DNA from 2 places in the Nocardioides secundeburneus genome. Region 2 is predicted to be linked to the other one. Evidence: riboswitches for the same ligand, from Rfam matches in the RefSeq annotation. Region 2 holds a riboswitch; the other holds the start of a gene.

What was found. A riboswitch is a leader RNA that binds a small molecule or an ion and turns the genes downstream of it on or off. The one in region 2 is predicted to bind cobalamin.
Region 1: another riboswitch for cobalamin. It lies ahead of ABFT23_RS10810 (FecCD family ABC transporter permease); the one in region 2 lies ahead of ABFT23_RS17545 (VWA domain-containing protein).

What each region holds. Positions count from the first base shown of each region.
Region 1 covers NZ_JBDUUE010000003.1:543,247-548,567, forward strand. The annotation lists gene ABFT23_RS10795 (Wzz/FepE/Etk N-terminal domain-containing protein) at 1-657, opposite strand, end outside; gene ABFT23_RS10800 (hypothetical protein) at 912-1,691, shown strand; gene ABFT23_RS10805 (ATP synthase F0 subunit B) at 1,717-2,685, opposite strand; cobalamin riboswitch at 2,869-3,052, shown strand; gene ABFT23_RS10810 (FecCD family ABC transporter permease) at 3,197-4,219, shown strand; gene ABFT23_RS10815 (ABC transporter ATP-binding protein) at 4,216-5,010, shown strand; gene ABFT23_RS10820 (ABC transporter substrate-binding protein) at 5,007-5,321, shown strand, end outside.
Region 2 covers NZ_JBDUUE010000006.1:255,150-260,470, reverse strand. The annotation lists gene cobO (cob(I)yrinic acid a,c-diamide adenosyltransferase) at 1-553, opposite strand, end outside; gene bluB (5,6-dimethylbenzimidazole synthase) at 553-1,197, opposite strand; gene ABFT23_RS17545 (VWA domain-containing protein) at 1,194-3,089, opposite strand; cobalamin riboswitch at 3,165-3,303, opposite strand; gene cbiE (precorrin-6y C5,15-methyltransferase (decarboxylating) subunit CbiE) at 3,317-4,540, shown strand; gene ABFT23_RS17535 (cobalt-precorrin-4/precorrin-4 C(11)-methyltransferase) at 4,537-5,283, shown strand; gene cobJ (precorrin-3B C(17)-methyltransferase) at 5,296-5,321, opposite strand, start outside.

The sequences.
Region 1 (5,321 bases), on a different contig from region 2:
CGGGAGTGCCGTGAGGTCGCGCGGCGGCGACACGTGGCCCAGCAGCGGCGAGCCGGCGGCGTCCTCGGCGACCCAGCCGTCGTCGACCGTGGAGCGGCGCCGGTCGCGGACGACGGCGCCGAGGCACGACAGCACGACGGCGAGTCCGAGCGCGATCGCACCCACCACCAGCAGGTCGGGCTGGGAGTAGGTCATCGGGGCACGCGCCGTGCTGGTGGTCGTGAAGAGGAAGCTGTCGCCCGACGGGGTGACGAGGGGCAGCTGGGCCGCCGCCAGGTTGGCCATCTCGGCGGCGACGTCGGGGTCGGAGTCGGTGGCCACGACCTCGACCAGGACGGTGCCCCGGACCCAGGTCCCGTCGAGGTGGCGGCGCAGGTCGCCGATCGTCCGCGGTGCGGACAGCTCGGCCTGGACGGCGTCGGCGACGGCGCGCGACCCGACCAGCTCGGCCATCGTGCCGCGGAGGGCGTCGAGGTCGCCGACGGCCACGTCGACGTCGGCGGACGGATTCTGGACGGCCGACACGGTCGCCGTGGCGGTGTAGGTCTTCGGTGCCACGAGCAGGCCGAGGGCGAGCAGCCCGCCGGTCGTGGCGAAGACGGCGAGCACGAGCCAGCGTTGGCGCCACAAGGCACCCGAGACGTCCTGCGGTTCCACGCATCCCCCCATAGGTGCGGAGGGCCGACCAGAACCTTGTTTCTATCGTGAACCCCCACCGGTGAGCCTAGTCAGCGCCGGCCGCTACCACGGTTCGCCACCGACGGCGGGGAAACGTTGGCACGTCGACTTGCCAGCGACGAGGGGCACGAGCACGATCCACGACCCTCACCGGTCACGAGGCCGGGCCGACTACGATGCGGGCACCCGGGCCCGGCGACCGCCGGGTCGCGGCGCGGACGGGGGGCTCGACGATGAGACGCTCCGGCTCGCGCCTGCTCGTGGTGCTCCTCACCGGACTCGTCGTCGGACCGGTCACCGTCCTGCTGCCCGGTTGCTCGCTCGTGGACGACCAGCGCGACGGCACCGAGCGCCCCGGACCCGCCGATCCGGCACCGAGCCTGGTCGAGACACGCGAATGGGCCGCGAACGACGGCCTCGTCTCGGTGGTCCTGCGCAACACCGCCGACCGGGTGCTGCGCCGGGCCCAGGCCGAGGCCACCGTGGTGACGGCCGGCTCGGTCACGACGACGGTCGCCGGACCGTGCTGCACGGTGGCCGACGTGCCCCCCGGCGCCGACTACGCGTTCTCGTTCCGCCTGCCCACCGACGTGCGCGTCGACGACCTGCAGGTCGGCTACCGCGACGTCGTCTGGTCGACGGCCGGCAGCGACGGCAGCCCGCGGCTCGCCGTGCAGCTGGACAGCGTCTTCGCCAACGCGGTGGGCGCGGTGGTGGTGGCCGACGTGACGGCGGACGGCGCCCCGGTCGACAGCGCCGTCGTGCAGGCCGTCGTCGACGATGCCGAGGGCGACCTCGTCGCGATCGTGTCGGGGACCTGGTCGTGCTTCCTGCCCGGGCGGCCCCGCAGGATCTGGATGCAGCTCTACGCCACGCTGCCGGTGGGCAGCACCGTGCGCACGGTCACCGCGTTCGCACGACCGACCGCGCGCGCGGGCGGCGACGCCAACCTGCAGACCTCCTGCGACCCCGCCGCCGCCCGCGCCCAGGGCGCCTCAGGCCCACCGGGCTGAGCGCCGGTCGGGGCCGGCGTCGAGGTCAGCGCGTGGGCGTCGACCGGAACAACCAGCCGAGCGGACGCGCCTCGTCGTCGTGGTCGTCGTGATCGCCGTGGTCGTCGGCCCCACGCCGCCGGTCGTCGGACACCTCGGCCATCTCGACGACCTCGGCCGCGGTCATCTCGACCGCCGGGTACGTCTCGGCGTCGTGCCCGACGGTCTCCGGCTCGACGTCGTCGAGCATCGAACGACGCTGACCCGAGGAGCTCACGAGCCGGACCGACGCCCACTGCTCGGGCTCGACGGGCTCGACGGGCTCGACGGGCTCGTCCGTTCGGACGACGTCGGCGTCCTCGAGCGGAGGCTCGTGGTCGGCCCCGTCGTCGACGTCGACGTCGGACTCGACGAGATCGTCGACGGCACGCAGCGACACCTCGGGACGACGTCGGGGAGCGTCGGGACGGGAGGCCTCGGTGACCTCGTGGCTCGGGGCGTCGTCAGGGAGCGAGACCTGGTCGACGAGGGAGACGCCGAGCCACGAGGCGTCGTCGAGTGAGACCAGCGCCCGCTCGATCGCCGCCTCCAGCGCCGGGATGCTCGTCGCGAGGTCGTCGCGGCGTTCGGCGATGGCCTGGGTGAGGCCGGCGAGGTCGCCCGTGAGGCGCTCGCGGGCCTCCTGGCGGGCCCAGGCGTCGTACTGGGCGGCGTCGGCGTGGGCCTCGGCCAGCAGGTTCTCGGCCTCGACACGGGCCTGGGTGACGATGCCGATCGCCTGCTCGCGGGCCTGCTCGACCATGGCGCGGGCCTCGGCCTCGGCCTGCTCCTCGACGCCGGCGGCCGCGAGGCGCGCCGTCTCGATCAGGCTCGTCGCCTCGGCGACGGCTGCGGCCCGGATCTCCCCGGCCTCGGCCAGCTCGATCTCGACCTCGCGTCTCATGACGAGCGCCTCGTGGAGCACCGAGGCGCCGACGACGGCGTCGCTACGGAGGTGGGGCGGCGTGTCGGGCATCGAACCTCGGCTCGTGGGCGGCGGCTGTACGAGGGCACGACGAACCGCCCCCCGCGATCCAGAGTACCCAGGACGCAACCCCGCAAACCTCCTGCGACGTTTCGCTCGTGTCAGCACGGTGTGAACGCTCGCTCGCGACCCGGCGAGACGTGGCCTCCCGGCCCGGGCCCGCTCGACCCACTGCTAGGTTCGCCCCGAGCCAGAACGCACCTACGGGTGCGCGGGAATCCGGTGTGAATCCGGAGCTGACGCGCAGCGGTGAGGGTGACTGGCAGGACGACGTACCACTGGGCCGCGCGACGGCCTGGGAAGGTGTCCTGCCGGGTCGAACCCGAGTCCGAAGACCGGCTGGCTCACTCCCAGCCGTCGGCCCCGCGTTCCGGGCCCTCACAGATCCGAGTGACCGATCGACACTCCAGGCCCGCGCCACGGCGCGCTCCCGACCCTGTTGTCCCGCCCCACCGACCCGGTCCCACCTCCCCCTCCCCGGCCCGAGCCCGGCTGGATCCGGCTGGGTGCCCTCTACACCTGCCTCGGCGCCGCCCTGGTCGTCTCGGTGGTCCTCTCGCTCGGGTTCGGGTCGGAGTCGTTGCAGCCGGCCGGTGTCGTCGAGGTCCTCCGTGAGCGTCTCCTGCACGCACGCCCAGGGCCGGACGACGTCTACGACACGATCGTGTGGGACCTGCGGGCGCCACGGGTGCTGCTGGCCGCCGTCGTCGGCGCCGGCCTCGCGGTCGCGGGGGCGGCGATGCAGACCCTGGTCCGCAACCCGCTCGCCGACCCCTACCTGCTCGGCGTCTCGGCCGGTGCCGGCGTGGGCGCCACCGCCGTGATCGCCTTCGGCGTCCTCGGGTCGCTGGGCGCGTGGGCGCTGTCCGCCGGAGCGCTGGTGGGCGCGCTGACGGCCGCGGTGCTGGTCTTCGGCATCTCGATCGCGCAGGGCGGGCTCACGCCGCTGCGGCTGGTGCTGACCGGCGTCGTCATGTCGTCGGCGTTCTCCTCGATCTCCAGCTTCCTGGTCTTCGTCGGCAACGAGCCGCGGGCCACCGAGTCGGTGCTGTTCTGGCTGTTGGGCTCGCTGGCCGGTGCGACCTGGGCGCAGCTGTTGCCCCCGGTCGTCGCCGTCGTCCTGGCCACCGCCGCGGCGCTCGCCCTGCACGGCTGGCTCGATGCGCTCACCACGGGTGACGACACGGCCGCGGCCGTCGGCGTGCCCGTGCGCGCCGTGCGCGTCGGGCTGTTCGTGCTCACCTCGGTGCTCGTCGGCATCCTCGTCGCGGTCTCGGGCGGCATCGGCTTCGTCGGGCTGGTGGTGCCCCACCTCGCACGCCTCGTCGTCGGGGCCGGCCACCGCGTGATGGTGCCGGTGGCCGCTCTCGCCGGAGCGGTGTTCCTCGTGTGGGTCGACGTCGTCGCCCGCACCGTCGTCAGCCCTCAGGAGATCCCGCTCAGCGTCGTCACCGGCCTGGTCGGGGCCCCGGTGTTCCTGCTCCTGCTCGGACGACGCCGCTACCGCTTCGGCGGTGAGGCGTGAGCGCCGCCCTCGCCGTGCGCGGGCTTTCGTGCGCCGTCGGCGGACGCACCGTGCTCGTCGACGTCGACCTCGAGGTCGCCCGCGGCGAGATGGTCGCCCTCGTGGGCGTCAACGGCTCCGGCAAGTCGACCCTGCTGCGCACCGTCGCCGGGCTGCTCACCCCGGTGCACGGCTCGGTGGCCGTCGGGGCGGACGACGTGCACACCCTCGGCGCCCGGGCGCGGGCCCGGCTCATGGCGTTCGTGGCCCAGGAGGAGCACCCGCCGGCCGACATGCGGGTGGTCGAGTACGTCGCCCTCGGGCGCCTGCCCTACCGGACACCGTGGGCCCGCGGGCACGACGACCGGGGCGCCGCGCTGCGCGCCCTCGCCTGGGTCGGGCTCGACGACGCCGCCGACCGGGCGTGCGCCGACCTGTCCGGCGGCGAGCGTCGGCGCGTCAGCCTGGCCCGCGGGCTCGCGCAGGACTGCGACCTCGTCGTGCTCGACGAGCCGACCAACCACCTCGACGTGCGCCACCAGCTCGACCTGCTGGCGTTGCTGCGCGCCAGCGGCCGCACCGTGGTCACCGCCATCCACGACCTGGCCCTCGCGGCCGCCCACTTCGACCGCGTCGTCGTGCTGCACGACGGCGTCGTCCACGCCAGCGGGACGCCGTCCGCCGCCCTGGCGCCCGACGTGATCGACCACGTCTTCGGCGTCCCCGCCGCCTACCTGATCGACGAGCACCACCGGACCCGACACCTCACCCTCGGCACCGGACGCCCGGTCGCCACGAAGGAGCACCGATGACCACCCGCTCGACCCTCGCCGTCCTCGCACTACCCCTGGCCGCCCTCGCCCTGGCCGCGTGCGGCGAGACCGTGCCCCGCAGCACCGACGACGGGGCCGCTGCCGAGACCGTCACCGTCGAGAACTGCGGCGCCGACCTGGTCGCCCCGTCACCGGCGTCCCGGCTCTACGTCTACGACGGCGGGATGATCGCGATGACCCTCGCGCTCGGCGCGCAGGACCAGGTGGCCGGCATCGCCGGCATCGGCGACGACGTGGCCGTGCTCGGCCAGGCCTACGGGGCCGACGTGGTCTCCGGGTTGCCGGTCGCC
Region 2 (5,321 bases):
TCTCGGTGACGGTGTCGGCGACCTCGACCAGCTTCGGGTGGGCACGGCGTCCGGTGATCACGACGTACTGCCGGCCCGGCCGGTCGCGCAGCGTCTCGACGACGTCGTCGACGTCGACCCAGCCCCACTCCATCGGGTAGGTGAACTCGTCGAGCACGTAGATGTCGTGCCGCTCCTCGGCGATGCGGCGCTTGACCTCGGCCCAGCCCTCGGCGGCGTCGCGCGCGTGGTCCTCGGCCTCGCCGGCCTTGCGCGACCATGACCAGCCCGAGCCCATCTTGTGCCACTCGACCGGCCCGCCCTCGCCGGTCTCGGCGTGCAGCTCGCCGAGCCGCTCGAGCACGGTCTGCTCGCCGATGCGCCACTTGGCCGACTTCACGAACTGGAAGACCCCGACGTCCCACCCGTGGTTCCACGCGCGGATCGCGAGCCCGAACGCGGCGGTGGACTTGCCCTTGCCGTCGCCGGTGTTGACCATCAGCAGCGGCAGGCGACGCCGCTGGGCCGTGGTGAGCCCGTCGTCGGGGACGACGAGCGGCTTGCCCTGGGGCATCAGTGGCTCCCGTACTTCTCGTGGTGGACGGCGTCGGCGAGCGGCCGGCGGGTGCGCCAGCCGTGCCGTTCGAGGTCGGGGACGTCGTGCAGGCGCGACACCGGGCCGAGGCAGAGCCAGGCGATCGGCCGCACCCGCTCGGGGATGGCCAGGAGGTCGCGCAGGAACGGCTCGCGGTAGAACGACACCCAGCCGACGCCGAGGCCCTCGGCCGTCGCGGTGAGCCACAGGTTCTGCACGGCGAGGCAGGTGGAGTAGAGGCCGGCGTCGTCGATGGCGTGACGCCCGAGCACCTGCGGCCCGCCGCGGTCGGGGTCGTGGGTGACGACGACGCCCAGCGACGACTCCAGCACGCCCTCGACCTTGATGCGCGCGAACGTCTCGGCCCGTTCGGGCGGCAGCGTGTCGGCGTACGCGGCTCGCTCGGTGGCGACGTGCTCCTGGAAGCGCTCGCGGGTCGAACGGTCGCGCACGACGACGAAGTCCCAGGGCTGGCTGTGCCCGACGCTCGGTGCCGCGTGCGCCGCGCGGAGCACGCGCGACAGCACGTCGTCGGAGACAGCATGTCCGGTGAACTCGGCGCGGACGTCGCGCCGCCGCTCGATGACGTCGTAGAGGTCCGTGCTGACGGTGGGGGCGCTCACGCGGCACGCACCGCCGACGTCAGCACGGCGGCGCTGACCTCGGCGACGGCGACGTGCTCGGCGCGCAGGTGCTCGGCGAGCGTGCGCGCCAGGCCGAGCCGCATGGGGCCGGCCTCGCAGTCGACGACGAGGCAGGCGACGCCGGCCTCGGCGAGCGCCGTTGCGGCCTGACGGGCGCGGACGACGGGGTCGCGACCGCTGGTCGCGCGGCCGTCGGTGACGACGACGACCAGCGCCCGGCGGCGCGGGTCGCGCACGCGCTCGCGCTCGACGACCCTGAACGCCTCGACGAGGCCCTCGGCCAGCGGCGTGCGGCCGCCGGCGGGCAGGTCGTCGAGCCGGCGGGCGGCGACGTCGATCGAGCCCGTGGGCGGCAGCGCGACCTCGGCCCCGGTGCCGCGGAAGGTGACCAGGCCGACCTTGTCGCGGCGCTGGTAGGCGTCGAGCAGCAGGCTGAGGATCGCGGTCTTCACCTGCTCCATGCGCTTGCGCGCGGCCATCGAGCCCGACGCGTCGACGCAGAACAGGACCAGGTTCGACTCGCGGCCCTCGCGATCGGCCACCCGCAGGTCCTCCGGACGCAGGAGCACCCGGCCGCCGGTGCGTCCCCGGGTGGCCTGGTGCGGCGCGGCGGCGCGGATCGTCTCGAGCAGGTGGACGGCGCCACGCGAGCCCGGTCGCGAGCCGATGCGTCGTCCGGTGTCGGTGACGGCACGGCTGCGTTTGCCGGCCTCGCCGCGACCGGTGCCGGCGACCTGGAAGAGCCGGGCGCGGTAGGGCTGACCGGCCGCGACGTTGCTCGTGGTCGTCGACCCGGCGGCGGTCGAGGGGGCGCCGCTCGGAACGGGGTCGCGGCCGGCCTCGCCGGCGTCGGAGCTGTCCCCGGTGTCGGGGGGCCCGCCCCCGTCGTATCCGCCGTCGCCGCCGTCGCCATCACTGCCGTCACCGCCGTCACCGCCACCCGGGTCGGTCGGGTCGGGCTCGGGCGGGTCGGGCTCCTCCTCGCCCAGCGTCTCGTCGAGGAGGTCCTCGTCGAGACCGGGCGCGTCGAACGGGTTGCGACGGCGCCGGTGCGGCAGCGACAGCCGGGCCGCGACCCGGACGTCGTCGAGGGTGACCTCGGTGCGTCCGTGCCAGGCGGCGTGGGCGGTGGCGGTGCGGGCGGTGACGATGTCGGCGCGCAGGCCGTCGACCTCGAACGCCGCGCACACCTCGGCGATCTTGAGCAGCATCGCGTCGGACAGCTCGACGTCGCCGACGGCCGTGCGAGCGGCGAGCAGCCGGCCCGCGAGCGCCTCCTCGTCGGCCGCCCAGCGGGCGGCGAAACCGGCCGGGTCGGCGTCGTAGGCCATGCGCCGGCGCACCACCTCGACGCGCACGGCCGGGTCGCGCGGTGCGGCGACCTCGACGGTGAGGCCGAACCGGTCGAGCAGCTGCGGGCGCAGCTCGCCCTCCTCGGGGTTCATGGTGCCGACGAGCACGAAGCGCGCGTCGTGCGAGACCGAGACGCCGTCGCGCTCGACCGTGCAGCGGCCCATGGCGGCGGCGTCGAGCAGCACGTCGACCAGGTGGTCGTGCAGCAGGTTGACCTCGTCGACGTAGAGCAGTCCGCGGTGGGCCTTGACCAGCAGGCCGGGCTCGTACTCGGCGACGCCGTCGGCGAGCGCCTTCTCGAGGTGCAGCGAACCGAGCACGCGGTCCTCGGTGGCACCCACGGGCAGCTCGACGAGCGGGACGGCGCGGCCGTCGTCGAGCGGCGGCAGGACGGCGGCGAGGCCGCGCACGATGGTCGACTTGGCCGTGCCCTTCTCGCCGCGCACGAGCACGCCGCCGATCTCGGGCGAGATGGTGGTCAGCAGCAGGGCGAGCGCCATGTCGCCGGGGTCGACCACGGCGGCGAAGGGATAGGTATGACGGGTCTGTTCGGGTGTGTCCGGCACGTGAGGCTCCCGCTCGTGTGGCCAGTGGATGGGGCGCGTCGCGAGGCCGGTCTTCGGACTTCCAGCCCTCGATCGCTCGAGGCGTGGTCACCGCAGCGGGCCTGTGCCGGACTTGCACCGGCTTCCCAGATTCTCCCCGTAGGGCACCTCGCGACGTCCGCACGATAGCGTCGGCGCCCGTGCCCGAGCCGTCCGCCCCCACCGCCGCGCGGCGGGTGACCGTGGTGGGCATCGGCGCCGACGGGTGGGCCGGGCTCACCGAGGCCGCCCGGTCCGTGGTGCTCGACGCACCGGTCGTCGTCGGGTCGAGACGGCAGCTGGCCCTGCTGCCCGACGTCGAGGGCCAGGAACGCCGTGCGTGGCCGAGCCCGTTCTCGCTCGACCCCGTCGACGGCGACCGGTCGACCGTGGTGCTCGCCTCCGGCGACCCCTTCGTCTCGGGCGTGGCGACCAGTCTGCTGCCGCGGCACGGCGAGGTGCTGGACGTCGTGCCGGCGGTCTCCTCGATCGCCCTGGCCCGGGCGCGCATGCTCTGGCCGGCCGAGACGGTCGGCGTCGTCAGCACCGTCGGGCGCAGCCTGCAGCCGCTGGTGCGCGAGCTCGCCCCCGGACGCCGGCTGCTGGTGCTCACCAGCGGCCCCGGCACACCAGCCGACCTCGCCGCTCTGCTCGTCGCGCACGGCTACGGCGCCAGCACGCTCACGGTGCTCGGCGACCTCGGCGCGGCGACCGAGTCACGCATCGACGCCACCGCCGCCACCTGGGACGCCGGGTCGCACGACGTGCCGCCGCTGCACGTCGTCGCGATCGTCTGCGACGGCCCGGCGTCCGGCTCGTGGGTCGCCGGCCTGCCCGACGACGCCTACGAGCACGACGGCCAGCTCACCAAGCGAGACCTGCGCGCCGCGGCCCTCGCCCGCCTCGCGCCCCAGCCCGGCCAGCGCCTGTGGGACCTCGGCGCCGGCGCCGGCTCCGTCGGCATCGAGTGGCTGCGCGCCCACCCGACCTGCCACGCCGACGCCGTCGAGCGCGACCCGGCCCGCGCCGACCGGATCGCCCGCAACGCCGACGCGCTCGGCGTCCCGCGGCTCGACGTGCACCGCGGCGACGCCCTCGACGTCGCCGCCCGGCTGCCCGGCCCGCACGCGGTCTTCGTCGGCGGGGGAGCGACGGCGCCCGGGCTCCTCGACCTGTGCCGCGACCGCCTGCGCCCCGGCGGGCGGCTCGTCGTCCACGGCGTCACGCTCGAGACCGAGCAGGTGCTGGCCGGTGCCTACGCCGAGCACGGTGGCGAGCTGACCCGGCACGCCGTCGAGACCGCCGCGCCCATCGGCACGTTCACCGGCTGGACCCCGGCGCGTGCCGTCACCCAGTGGTCCTGGACCAAGGAGCATCGATCGTGACCGTGCACTTCGTCGGGGCCGGCCCCGGCGCCGCCGACCTCCTCACGCTGCGCGCCGCGCGGCTGGTCTCCGAGGCCGACGTGGTGCTCTTCCCGGGCACCTACCTCGAGGACGGCGTGCTCGAGCACTGCCGCGACGGCGCGGTGCTCGTCGACACCCAGGACCTCGACCTCGACGGCATCGTCGCCACGATCGTGGAGGCCCACGCCGAGGGGCAGGGCGTCGTCCGGCTGACGTCGGGCGACCCGTCAGTCTACTCGGCGCTGACCGAGCAGACCCGCCGCCTCGACGACGCCGGCGTGCCGTGGGACGTCGTCCCCGGGGTCGCGGCCTACGCCGCCGCGGCCGCCGTCGTCGGGCGCGAGCTCACCGTGCCGCTGGTGGCTCAGTCGGTCGTGATCACCCGCCCGCAGGCCCGCTCGACCGAGATGCCGGCGGGGGAGTCGCTCGAGGCCTTCGCCCGCACCGGCGCCACGCTCGCGCTGCACCTCGGCATCACGCGCACCCGCGAGCTCATGACCGACCTCGCGCCGCACTACGGCGACGGGTGCCCGGTCGTCGTCGTCCACCGGGCCTCGCAGCCGGGTGAGCAGGTGCTGGTCGGCACCGTCAACGACATCGCCGACCAGGTCGAGGAGGCCGGGCTGCGCCAGGCCGCGGTCATCCTCGTGGGGCCGGCGCTCGGTCGGGGCGGCGGCGACTCGTGGCTCTACTCGGCCACCCGCGACCGGCAGCCTCGCTGATCGACGACGGGATCAGCGACGGGTCGCGCGGCTGGTCC